Regions from separate parts of the Frankia sp. CgMI4 genome, predicted to be linked through region 2. Evidence: predicted binding sites of a transcription regulator. Region 2 holds the regulator's gene; each other region holds the start of a gene.

Region 1 (3,204 bases), on a different contig from region 2:
TCCTCGGCTGGCCGGGCGATCCGGTGAATCTCGTCGAGGAACAGGACCTCTCCCGGGGAGAGGGCAGTGAGGATCGCGACGAGATCCCCGGCGCGTTCGATCGCCGGCCCACTGGTCATCCGCAACGGAACCTCGAGCTCCTGCGCCATGATCATCGCAAGGCTGGTCTTGCCCAGACCGGGCGGGCCCGACAGCAGGACGTGGTCCGGCGGGCGACCACGCGCCCGCGCCCCCTCGAGCATGATTGTGAGCTGCTCGCGCACCTTACGCTGGCCGACGAACTCGGCCAGGGTGCGCGGACGCAGCCCGGCCTCGAAGGCGCGCTCCTCGGGACTCGCCGCGGCGGACACCAGGCCGTCGTCACTCATGTCCCACCTCCGCGTACCCCCGCCCCTCGACRTACCCCCGCTCCGACCGACCGCCGCCCCGGCTGACCGCCGCCCCGGCTGACCACCGCCCGACGCGGTCGCGCGCCGCATGGCGGCGTCATAACGGCCCTCACCTGCGTAGCACGGCAAGACTCGCGCGCAGCAGGGTCGCGGTGTCGGGCGGAGCGCCGCCGGTTCCCGAGTCGGCCCCGGCCCGGGAACCCGGGGCGCCTTCCTTTCCCGGGACGTCTCCCTTGCCCGGGGCGGCCTGCTCGCCACCGGCTGCGGCGCCCTCGCCGACGGGCGCGGCCAGGACCACGAGCGCCCGGGACACGGCGGCGTCGGCCTCACGACCCGAGTAGCCCAGGCCCACCAGCGCCTCCCGCACGGTCGCCGCGACCCCGACGGCATCGGCCGGCATCGGTTCCGGTCCCGACGTCAGGCGCGGGCCGGGCAGCGGCGCACCGTCACCCGGCGGACCGAGCCGGTCCCGCAGGTCCAGGACGATGCGCTGCGCGCCCTTGCGCCCGATACCGGGGACCTTCGTCAGCACCGCGAGATCCTCCTCGGCGACGGCGCGGCGCACCGTGTCGGGATCGTGCACCCCGAGCACGGCCTGGGCGAGCTTGGGCCCGACCCCGGCCGCGCTCTGCAGGATCTCGAAGACGTCGCGCGCATCGGCGTCGGCGAAGCCGTAGAGGGTCAGCTCGGTCTCGCGCACGATCAGGGTGGTGGCGAGGGAGGCGGACTCCCCCACCCGCAGCCGCGACAGCGTCGACGGCGAGCAGTGGACGAGCAGGCCCACCCCGCCGACCTCGATGACGGCGGACAGCGGGGTCAGCGCGGTGACCGTGCCGGCCAACGACGCGATCATCGGGTGGGTCCGCCCGGCGCGGCGGAACGGAACCGGGCCAGCGCCGGCCCGCGCCACAGGTGGCAGAGCGCCAACGCGAGGGCGTCCGCCGCGTCGGCCGGGCGTGGCGCCTCGGTCAGCCCGAGCAATCTGGTGATCATAAAACTGACCTGCGCTTTGTCCGCCCGGCCGCTGCCGGTCACCGCGGCCTTCACCTCACTGGGCGTGTAGAGACSCACCGGCAGGCCTCGCCGGGCGGCCAGCACGATGGCGACCGCCCCGGCCTGCGCGGTGCCCATCACGGTACGCATGTTCGCCTGGCTGAAGACCTTCTCGACCGCGACCGCCTCCGGGCGGGTGCGATCGAGCCAGGCGTCGATGCCATCGGACACGGCGCACAACCGTTCGGCGACCTCGGCGGTGGCGGGGGTGCGCACCACCCCCACCTCGACCAGGTGGGCCCGGATGCCGAGGCCACCGTCGACGACCCCCAGGCCACACCGGGTCAGCCCCGGATCGACCCCCAGCACCCGCATCCACCCTCCCGACCGCACGTTCACAAGAACATTCGTTCGATTCTAGGGGCGGCGGCACAACCGGACATCCACGACACGCCCAACAGATCGCCCGAGAGGACGATCAGCTGCCGACGAGCTCCATCACGTCATCGGAGATGTCGGCATTGAACCAGACGTTCTGGACGTCATCGAGATCCTCGACCGCCTCGATGAGCTTGAGGACCTTGGCGGCGGGTTCGGCCTCCAGCGACACGCTCACACTCGGCAGCCAGGAGATGTCCGCGKAGGTGACCGCCAGGCCGGCATCGGTGGCGGCCACCCGCACGGCGTGCAGATCGGTCGCCTCGGAGACCACCTCGAAGGCCTCCCCGACGTCGTTGACCTCCTCCGCGCCGGCGTCGAGCACAGCGAGCAGTACGTCGTCCTCGGTGAGGCCGGCGGTCTTCTCGATAAGCACGACACCCTTGCGGTTGAACAGGTACGACACCGACCCCGGGTCGGCCACCGTGCCGCCGTTACGGGTGATCGCCACCCGGACATCCGACGCCGCCCGGTTACGGTTGTCGGTCAGGCACTCCACGAGGATCGCCACCCCGCCCGGGCCGTACGCCTCATAGGTGATGTCCTCGTAGTTCACCCCACCGGCGAGCTCGCCGGAACCCCGCTTGACGGCCCGTTCGATGTTGTCGTTCGGCACGGACTGCGACTTCGCCTTGGCGATGGCGTCGGCGAGCGTCGGGTTGCCCGCGGGGTCTCCGCCGCCCGTCTTGGCCGCCACCTCGACCGTCTTGATCAGTTTGGCGAACAGCTTGCCCCGGCGGGCATCGATGACCGCCTTCTTGTGCTTGGTGGTCGCCCACTTGGAGTGGCCGCTCATGACCTGCCTCTCTTGCGCCCGATCATCGACCGGACCCGGACGATCGGACGCTGTCGACGAATAGCCGGTGCACCCGGGCATCACCGGTCAGCTCCGGATGGAACGCGGTGGCCAGCAGCGGTCCTTGGCGGACCGTCACCGGCGCCTCGGCGACACGGGCCAGGACCTCGACCGCGTCTCCTGCCTTTTCTACCCATGGTGCCCGGATGAAGACCGCGTGCACAGGTGGCCCCGCCACCCCGACGACCTCGAGGTGTGCCTCGAACGAGTCCACCTGCCGGCCGAAGGCGTTACGCCGGACGACGATGTCCAGTCCGCCGATCAGTGGTTGATCCGGCCGACCGCCCACGACGTCCCGCGCAAGCAGGATCATGCCAGCACATGAACCGAACACGGGCAACCCCGCGGCCACCGCCGCCCGCAACGGCTCCAACAGCTCGAACACGCGCAGCAACCGGCCGATCGTGGTGGATTCACCTCCGGGCAGGACGAGCCCGTCGACCTCGGCGAGCTCCACCGCGTGGCGCACCGCCACCGGCCGCGCGCCGGCCTCGGTGAGCGCCCGGGCGTGCTCGCGCACATCCCCCT
Region 2 (3,204 bases):
GGCCCTACCTGCTATGCACCTGCTGGGTGCCGATCACCGGCGAGACATCGACGGCGCCACGCGGGACCGGTCGTGCTGGTCCATCCCGCGTGGTGGGAGGTCCGGCGGCCTCGGAGCGCAACGCGYCGATCGCGGACTCGAAGTCAGTCAACGACTCGAAGGCCAGGTACACCGAGGCGAAGCGGAGATAAGCCACCTCGTCGAGCTCACGGAGCGGACCGAGGATCGCCCGGCCGATCGCCTCCGCGGGCACCTCCGCCGACCCCGACGAGCGGACGGCGTCCTCTACCCGCTGCGCCAGAAGCGKGAGATCATCATCCCGCACCGGCCGGCCCTGGCAGGCCTTGCGGACACCGGCGATGACCTTGGCCCGGCTGAACGGCTCGGCCGCCCCACTGCGCTTGCGAACCTGAAGGGACGCCTCCTCCATCGTAGTGAACCGGCGACCGCAGGACAGGCAGGACCGCCTGCGGCGGATCGCCGAACCCTCCTCGGCCTCCCGACTGTCAACGACGCGACTGTCCGGATGCCGGCAGAACGGGCACCGCACGCGCTACGCCTCCTTCGCCCGCGCCGGAGCCGACCGCCCCGGACCGGGGATGAGGGACACCGTTGAGGACCCGGCATCCACGCCGGACAGACCACCTTGTGGATGGACCGCCAGCTCCCCGCGGAAGACCTGTGGAACAACCTGTGGATGACTTACACCCCGGTAAGCACCAGATGTTGTGTCCAAGGTAGCGCACGGCCCCAGAGATGAGGACAGCACCCCCGTATGGTCCGTGTGGTCCGCATCGCACGTGGCACCGCACGTGGACGAAAGACGACGGTGCGCGAGAACCCTGCGCCGAGACACTCGTGGACCCGGGAAGCCGGGCGTCAGGGAAGGAGTAACGACTGGCCCGGGGCGATCAGTGGTGACCGCAGGTGGTTCAGCCGCATCAGCCGGTCCACCATGACCCGGGTGTCGGCGCTCTCGTCGAGCGCCACTGCCACCTCCCACAGCGTCTCCCCCGGCATGACCAGATGGTGCCGCGGCGCCTCCGCGGTATCCGGCCCGGCAATCGACACCCCAGGCATGATCATGATTGCTACCGCCACGACGACCGCCACGACGATCGATACCACCACCACCCGACCCCGCCGGGTCAGCCGGAGCGGCGGGGGTGCGGGCGGGCGACCCGGCGGGGGTGCGGGCGGGCGACCCGGCGGCCGATGACCCACCCGGTCCCTGGCCATCGACAGGTCGACGACCCGCGCCCTGTGTGCGGATCCCACGGCACCCTCCCGTTCCGACGACACCGAACACCGAAGATCGAACCTTCGTTCGATCGAACGCGTGGTCGATTGTCGCATCGGGAACCGGAAACCGCCAGGGACACGCTCGAACAGACGTTTGAGATTCTGCGACCCGCCGGTTACCGTCGAGTCGGTCGGGTGTGAACCGGGCGGTTTCCCCCGGTCACGGACGGCGGCGAGTCGGTGGGTGACCGCTTCCGGAGCGGGACGGTCCGCCGTGCGGTCGCCGGCCGGCCGGTGGCCGCACGGCGGAAGAAAAACGCGACGAGGAGAGCGGTAAGCGATGACTAGCCAAGGCAGGGGTACGCGCCGGGGCGGAACCCGCGGCAACGTGCGAGCCTTTCCCGAAGGCCCCACGGACGCGGGCCTGACCCCCCGGCAGCGCAGGGTGCTGGAGGTCATCCGGGCCGCGGTGGAGCGGCGCGGATATCCGCCCAGCGTGCGGGAGATCGGTGAGGCGGTCGGCCTCACCAGCACCAGTAGTGTGGCTCACCAGCTCAAGGTGCTCGAGGAGAAGGGCTACCTGCGGCYGGACCCGAACCGCCCGAGAGCGATGGAGGTGCTGACCGTCGAGCACCCCCGGCAACGCGCGGATGTGGGCGCGGGCGCGACGACGGTGGCGGGCACGATTCCCATCGTCGGTGAGGCGGCGCCGGGCACCACCGAAGGAAGCAAGTCGGACGCGGCCTACGTGCCGGTGCTGGGCCGGATCGCCGCCGGTGGCCCGATCCTGGCCGAGCAGGCGGTCGAGGACGTCTTCCCGCTACCCAGGGAGATCGTCGGCGAGGGCACTCTGTTCCTGCTCCGGGTCGTCGGCGACTCGATGATCAACGCGGCGATCTGCGACGGTGACTGGGTGGTCGTCCGCCAGCAGCCGGTCGCGGACAACGGGGAGATCGTCGCCGCAATGATCGACGGGGAGGCGACGGTCAAGCGTCTGCGGGTTCGGGACGGCAAGATCTGGCTACATCCGGAGAACTCGGCCTTCGCCGACATCCCCGGTGAGGATGCGACCATCCTCGGCCGGATCGTGGCTGTGCTCCGCAGGGTTTGATGTGGATCGGCCGGCCGCCCGGCGGGCGGCCGGCCGGGTTGCCTCGCGTCTGATCGCTCCTGGGCTCAGGCCCGGTAGGCGTGCAGCTCCGCCGCGAGTCCCGAGGAAACCCGGGCGGACAGCCGGGTACCGGTCTCGGTGTGCTCCATCGTGAGCACCTCGCCGTTCGCGTGCACCCGGGAGACCAAGTCGCCCCGGGTGTAGGGCACGAGRACGCGCATCTCCACGTCGGGATGCGGCACCCGGGCACAGAGCGCGTCGACCAGCGCGGCCAGCCCCTCGCRCGTGCGTGCCGAGACGAACACGGCGTCCGGGGCGAGCTGGCGCAACCCCGCGACGACCGTCGGCTCCACGGCGTCCACCTTGTTGACGACGATCAGCTCGGGAACGCCGCCCGCGTCGATGTCGTTGAGAACCTCGCGCACGGCGGAGATCTGCGCGGCCGGCTCCGGCGATGATCCGTCCACAACGTGCAGGATGAGATCGGCATCGGCGACCTCTTCCAGCGTCGAGCGGAACGCCTCGACGATCTGATGCGGCAGATGCCGGACGAATCCGACGGTGTCGGTCAGGGTGAAGGCCCGGCCGTCCGGCAGGGTCGCCCGCCGCACGGTCGGATCAAGGGTGGCGAACAGRGCGTCCTCGACCAGGACACCCGCGCCGGTCAGCCGGTTGAGCAGCGACGACTTACCGGCGTTGGTGTAACCGGCGATCGCCACGCTGGGGACCTCACCCCGCCGCCGGGCGGAACGCTTGGTCTCCCGCACGGTCGTCATCGCGGCGAGCTCGCGGCGCAACCGCGCCATCCTGGCCCGCAGCCGCCGACGATCGGTCTCGATCTTCGTCTCACC
Region 3 (3,204 bases), on a different contig from region 2:
TGATGATATCCACACAGTAGTACCAGATTGTCAAGTGAGGTTCTTCCACCGTCTATCCAATGACGAACGTGGTGAACTTCGCACCATGACGGCGGCCGATCACACCCCGGGAATGAACAGCAGACGTCTCGGGCGATGACGGCGCGGCGTAGGTCCGCGGGTGCKGTGCGGTGGGCCCGTCCGACGTCGAGGGGGACGCTCGCCGCATCGAAGACGACGCGGGTGACCGTGGCGTCACAGGCCAGCCGGCGCAGGACACTGGCCGGCAGGGGTTGACCCCAACTGGTGGTGGCGGGCGTACCTCCCTGGCCGAGTAGTGCCGTCCAGGAGACGGTGACGGTGAGGTGGGGGCGCACGCCGCCGGTGACGGGCAGGGCTGYGGTGGCGAGGGTGCGGTGAAGGAGGTCGACGAGGGCGTCGGCGCGGCGCTGTGCAGGTGTGCGGGGGTCGAGGGTGCCGTCGTCGGCGGGGCGGGGTTTGGCCAGCGGGTCAAGTGCGCTGCGTAGGAGCGCGGCGGCTTCGGCGTCGAGTTCGCCGGTGATACGGGTGCTACCCCCGGGCAGATCGGTGATCCACAGGCCGCGCCGATCCGCGGGGGCGTCGCCCGAATCCTGGTTGCCGTTGCCCGAATCCTGGTTGTCGTTGCCGGGGTTCTGGTTGTCATCGCCGGCCGGGCCCCCTGCGGGGCCGGGAGACGTGCCGGAGTCGGCGCCCTCACGGTCGCCGTTCTGGCTGCCGGTGTTGGCGGGGCCGTCGCCGCCGGGGCTGGTGTCGATGCGGGTGAGTTGTTCCCGCAGGTGCCGGCCAAGACGGRCCAGTTCGCGGGGGTCGAACATCCGGGCCAGCTCCAGCAGGGATGCCTCCGCCGCGGTGTACACCTGCGCGTCCAGGCCGCGGGGGAGAGAACGGATCGTCGTGCGGACCTCAACCGCCTGCTCGACCGTGATCGCGCCGGCGGCCAGGGCCGCACCGGTGGCACTCAGCGGTCCGTCCACGGCCAGGGCCAGGGCCAGATCGACCAGGCGATGGGCGTCCCCCGGCCGGATCCGCAGCCGTTCCCGCAGCAGCGCCGCGGTGCTGGTAGCCCCCTCCCGCACGGCCAGGTTCCGGCCGTGGGCCTCTCGCACCAGCGCGAGCCGTACCGCGGCCAGGCGGGCCAGCTCCACCGAACAGTCGTCCAGGGCGCCGTACAACTCGGCATCCGACAACGACCACACCGGCGCATCCAACAGGCCGCCGACCTGCTCGGCCACTACCGCCAAACCCGACGGCACCAAATGCTGCCCGAGGGCCGGGCCGGCAGTGATGGTCATGGATCAAGCGTAGATCACACAACCCCCGATGTCGAACTCATGTTCGATTGCCGTAACTAGGTGCTGTGGTCGTAGCGGAAATGAGGACCGGCGTGCTGGTGCGCGCCCTGCGCGAAGATCCCGGTCGCCCTCGGCTTCACGTGTATGGCCGGCGGCCTGCCGGCCGGGACCGTCCCCGCACCCCGCCCGGGCCGCCCTCGACTCCCCCGGCAGCCCGGGGCACGGCCTCGAGCACGGTCCAGAGCCCATCCCGCGCCTGCGATTGTTCACTTCTCCGGTGGAAAATCTGCACCCGCCGCGGACAACGACCCGACACGCTGCTAGCGTCGAAGCCGTGAGGTCGTATGCCGGATATCCGGGACGGTTGCGCGCCGCTCTGCGATGTTCGGGGGGATGCCCGAACATCGGTACACCGAATGGTCACCCATCCCGCACGGCCGCCTTCGACGGGCTGTGTCCAGGCTCCTGACCTTTTCCGTACCACACGATCTTAGGCATTCCGACCGGGCCCCGGGGAAGYGGCCCGGTTCGGMAGCCGGACCGTCCACCGCCGCACCGCGCGAGCAACCGTGAGGAACCGCGGACGAGGACAGCCATCGCGGATTAGTCGCAGAGRCATCGGTGCCCGGCCAGCGCCCCACGGCCGGCGCCCAGTACACCGCCGACACRCCGGCGCCCCACCGCCGACACCGCCAACACCGCCAACACCGCCAACACCACCAACACCACTGACACCACCAACACCACTGACACCGAACACCGACTTCGACCCGGGGAGAATCACCCTATGAGCACCGAGAGCTGGTCGTTCGAGACCCAGCAGATCCACGCGGGAGCCCAGCCGGACCCGGCGACCGGCGCCCGAGCCGTGCCGATCTACCAGACCACCAGCTACGTCTTCCGCGACACCGACCACGCCGCCGCTCTGTTCGCCCTCGGTGAGCCCGGAAACATCTACACCCGGATCATGAACCCCACTCAGGACGTCTTCGAGCAGCGCATCGCCGCCCTCGAAGGTGGGATCGGGGCGCTCGCGGCGGCGTCGGGGCAGGCCGCGGAGACGCTGGCGATCCTGAACCTGGCCGAGGCCGGCGACCACGTGGTCTCCTCGGCCAGCCTGTACGGCGGGACGTACAACCTGTTCCACTACACCCTGCCGAAGCTGGGCATCGAGGTCTCCTTCGTCGGCGATCCCGATGATCTCGAGGAGTGGCGGGCGGCGGTACGGCCCACCACGAAGGCGTTCTACGGGGAAACGATCGGCAACCCCCGCGGCGACGTCCTCGACACCGTCGGGATCTCCGAGGTCGCCCACGCGCACGGGATCCCGCTCATCGTTGACAACACCCTCGCGACGCCCTATCTGTACCGGCCGCTGGAGCACGGCGCGGACATCGTCGTCCACTCGGCGACGAAGTTCATCGGCGGCCACGGCACCGCGATCGGCGGCRTCATCGTCGACGGCGGCCGGTTCGACTTCGGCGCCTCCGGCCGGTTCGCGAACTTCACCACTCCCGACCCGAGCTACCACGGTCTAGTCTACTGGGACGCGCTCGGTCACGGCTCGTACATCGCCAAGGCACGAGTGCAGCTACTGCGCGACCTCGGCCCGGCGATCTCCCCGTTCAACTCGTTCCTGCTGCTCCAGGGTCTGGAGACGCTGTCGCTGCGGATCGAGCGGCACACCGCGAACGCCCGGCGGGTCGCCGAGTGGCTCGATGCGCGCGACGAGGTGAGTTGGGTGGCCTACCCGGGCCTGCCATCGTCGCGGTGGTACTCCCGGGCGCAGAAGGTGCTCCCCCGCGGCGCCGGCGCGATCCTGTCCTTCGGCATCGTCGGTGGCGCCGAGGCCGGGAAGAAGTTCGTCGAGGGGGTCGAGCTGTTCAGCCAT
Region 4 (3,204 bases), on a different contig from region 2:
GGCCGCGCGTGGCGGTGGTGGCGGCGGTTACGGGGGCGGAGGCGGCTACGGCGCGCCTGCCGGCGCGCCCCCCGGCGCACCTGCCGGTGTTCCCGCGGGCGTTCCGGCCGGCGGCGGCTACGGCGGCGGTAGTGGTGGAGCACCCATCGATGACCCCTGGTCGCAACCGGCCGGCGGCTACTCCGACGAGCCACCGTTTTGAGCGGCCGGTCGTCGTCCTCGCGAACGACACAACGAGGTAGGAGCACACCCATGGCCAAGGCGGCCGTGCGCAAGCCCAAGAAGAAGGTTTGCGTTTTCTGCAAGGACAAGGTCGACTACATCGACTTCAAGGACACTTCGCTGCTGCGCAAGTACATCTCCGACCGGGGTAAGATCCGGGCCCGTCGGGTGAGCGGTAACTGCAGCCAGCACCAGCGCGACGTGGCGACGGCGGTGAAGAACAGCCGCGAGATGGCGCTGCTGCCCTACACCGCCTCGGCCCGGTAGGGGGTGGCAATGAAGCTCATCCTGACCCAGGAGGTCCCCGGTCTCGGCAGTCCGGGTGACATCGTGGAGGTCGCGAACGGGTACGGGCGTAACTACCTCGTGCCCCGCCGGTACGCGATCCTCGCGACCAAGGGCGCGGAGCGTCAGGTCGAGCAGATCAAGCGGGCCCGGTCGGCCCGCGCGGTTCGCGATCTCGGGCACGCTCAGGAGATCGCCGGTCAGCTCGGTGGCCTCAAGGTCGAGCTGACCAGCCGGGCGGGCAAGGAAGGCCGCCTGTTCGGTTCCGTGACGGCGGCCGATGTGGTGGAGGCGGTGACCGCCGCGGGTGGCCCCGAGCTCGACCGGCGCCGCGTCGAGCTCACCACGCCGATCAAGTCCCTGGGCGCCTACACCGTCGCCGTGCATCTGCATCCCGAGGTGACCGCGACCGTGAAGCTCCAGGTCACGCAGGCCTGATCAGGTCTGACCAGGGCAGGGCGGGCCTGATCGCGGCCGGATGGGCCCGAGGTCAGGCGGGTCTGACGGGGTGGCATCCGCCGTTTCTCCCGCTGTACCGCCGCGCTCGCTGTACGGGCTCCCCTGGCCGACCGTCTCAGGTGGTCGGCCAGGGGAGTTCGTTGTGTGTGGGGCAAGGGGCGACGACCAGATCCGAAACTTTTTCTCATCCACAGGGCACTCGGGATGCAGGCGCCTGCCAGCTAGGTTTCGTCGAGGTTGTGGTCTCGGGTGTCCACAGGTTTCCGATTTCCGTCCCGATGTCCTCCCCAGGTTTCGGCCGGTTGCCCACAGCTTTTCCACAAGGGCCTGTGGATAACTTTTTGGTGGGTGTGCCCGCCGGTCCGTAAGGTCGGACCCTCCAGGCCGAGGAAGGTACTTCTAGCCTGATCGGGCCAGGCCTCCTTCGGTGACGCGGGCGGCGCCCGGCGAGAGGCTCACCGGGCGCCGCCCGTTCGGTCCCTGCTGGAAGCCCCGGCCGGTCGGGGGCGGAGCGGTCGTTGACAGCGGTTCCGATCTGTACGAACATACGTTCGAATACGGGTCTACGGGAGTCCCGGGAGGGTGCGTCGTGAGCGTCACCGAGATCTCGCGTGGTTCCGGTGGGAGTGCAGAGTTCGACCGGACTCCCCCGCACGACCTGCCCGCTGAGCAGAGTGTGCTCGGCGGCATGCTGCTGTCGAAAGACGCCATCGCCGACGTCGTCGAGGTCCTGCGGACGGGTGACTTTTACCGTCCCGCGCACGGCCTCGTGTACGAGGTCATCGGCGATCTCTACGGCCGGGGGGAGCCTGCGGACGTCATCAGCGTCGCCGCCGAGCTCAGCCGCCGAGATCTGCTCGAACGGGTGGGCGGTCCGGCCTACATGCACACCCTCATCTCGAGCGTGCCCACTGCGGCCAACGCCGGGTACTACGCCCGTATCGTCGCGGAGAAGGCGGTCCTGCGCCGCCTCGCGGAGGCCGGCACCCGCATCGTGCAGCTCGCCTACGGCGCGGCTCCGGACGTCAGCGACGTCGTCGACCGCGCCCAGGCGGCCGTGTACGAGGTGACCGAGCGCCGGACGAACGAGGACTACCTGCCGCTGGGGGAGCTGCTCAACCCGGCGTTGGAGGAGATCGAGTCCATCCAGGGGCACGACGGTTCGCTGACCGGGGTGCCCACCGGTTTCGTCGACCTCGACGAGCTGACCAACGGCCTGCACGGCGGCCAGCTGTGGATCGTCGCGGCCAGGCCGGCCGTGGGCAAGTCGACCCTCGGCCTGGACTTCGCCCGGGCGGCGTCGATCAAGAACGGGATGGCGTCGGTCATCTTTTCGCTGGAGATGAGCCGCATGGAGATCACCATGCGGCTGTTGTCCGCCGAGGCGCGGGTGTCCCTGCAGAACATCCGCACGGGCCGGCTCACCGACGACGACTGGGGTCGCCTGGCCCGCCGGATAGGCGAGGTCGCGGAGGCCCCGCTGTTCATCGACGACAGCCCGCACCTGACGATGATGGAGGTCCGGGCGAAGGCCCGGCGGTTGAAGCAGCGTAACGAGCTGCGTCTGGTGATCCTCGACTACCTGCAGCTGATGTCGTCGCCCAAGAAGGTGGAGAACCGTCAGCAGGAGGTCAGCGAGATCTCGCGGTCGCTGAAGCTGCTCGCCAAGGAGCTCGACGTTCCGGTGGTCGCCATCTCCCAGCTCAACCGCGCCTCCGAGCAGCGGGCCGACAAGCGTCCCCAGGTCTCCGACCTGCGCGAGTCCGGAAGCCTGGAGCAGGACGCCGACGCGGTGATCCTGCTGTACCGGGAGGACACGGTCGAGAAGGAGTCGGCGCGCGCCGGCGAGGCGGACCTCATCATCGCCAAGCACCGCAACGGGCCGACTGGCACCGTCACCGTCGCCTTCCAGGGTCATTACTCACGGTTCGTCGACATGGCGAACTGAATTCTCGGCCCGGGAGCGGGACGAGGCCCACGGGTGGAGAGCGTCAGCGGCCCGCCAGCGGCCCGGGTGGGTGCCCGGGTGTGTTTGGCGTGGTCATGGTTCATGTTGGCGGACCGCAGATCTCCCGATGCTGCCAGACTGGGCGGTATGAGTTTCAGGATCATCCATGGCGAGTGAGAGGCGGGACGGCGGGCGGCCCGCCGGGGCGGTCCTCGAAGTTGCCCGGTTCGACATCAAACCGGGCAGCGAGGACGATTTCGTCGCCGCGTATCACGGGGTGCGTGCGGAGC

What was found. The regulator LexA, encoded in region 2, represses DNA repair genes until DNA is damaged. The targets are predictions, from matches to a motif close to CGAACNNNNGTTCG.
Region 1: the regulator LexA is predicted to act here: its motif matches at 1,783-1,796, upstream of ruvC (crossover junction endodeoxyribonuclease RuvC).
Region 3: the regulator LexA is predicted to act here: its motif matches at 1,346-1,359, upstream of Manayef4_RS19200 (HNH endonuclease signature motif containing protein).
Region 4: the regulator LexA is predicted to act here: its motif matches at 1,507-1,520, upstream of dnaB (replicative DNA helicase).

The regions. Positions count from the first base shown of each region.
Region 1 covers NZ_MAQZ01000125.1:191,395-194,598, forward strand. The annotation lists gene ruvB (Holliday junction branch migration DNA helicase RuvB) at 1-368, opposite strand, end outside; gene ruvA (Holliday junction branch migration protein RuvA) at 499-1,242, opposite strand; gene ruvC (crossover junction endodeoxyribonuclease RuvC) at 1,239-1,757, opposite strand; gene Manayef4_RS21620 (YebC/PmpR family DNA-binding transcriptional regulator) at 1,861-2,616, opposite strand; gene pdxT (pyridoxal 5'-phosphate synthase glutaminase subunit PdxT) at 2,639-3,204, opposite strand, start outside.
Region 2 covers NZ_MAQZ01000047.1:25,731-28,934, reverse strand. The annotation lists gene nrdR (transcriptional regulator NrdR) at 5-550, opposite strand; gene Manayef4_RS05310 (LysM peptidoglycan-binding domain-containing protein) at 880-1,278, opposite strand; gene lexA (transcriptional repressor LexA) at 1,583-2,353, shown strand; gene hflX (GTPase HflX) at 2,419-3,204, opposite strand, start outside.
Region 3 covers NZ_MAQZ01000114.1:38,864-42,067, forward strand. The annotation lists gene Manayef4_RS19200 (HNH endonuclease signature motif containing protein) at 1-1,313, opposite strand, end outside; gene Manayef4_RS19205 (bifunctional o-acetylhomoserine/o-acetylserine sulfhydrylase) at 2,101-3,204, shown strand, end outside.
Region 4 covers NZ_MAQZ01000048.1:97,566-100,769, reverse strand. The annotation lists gene Manayef4_RS06155 (single-stranded DNA-binding protein) at 1-202, shown strand, start outside; gene rpsR (30S ribosomal protein S18) at 253-489, shown strand; gene rplI (50S ribosomal protein L9) at 499-945, shown strand; gene dnaB (replicative DNA helicase) at 1,556-2,914, shown strand; gene Manayef4_RS06135 (antibiotic biosynthesis monooxygenase family protein) at 3,081-3,204, shown strand, end outside.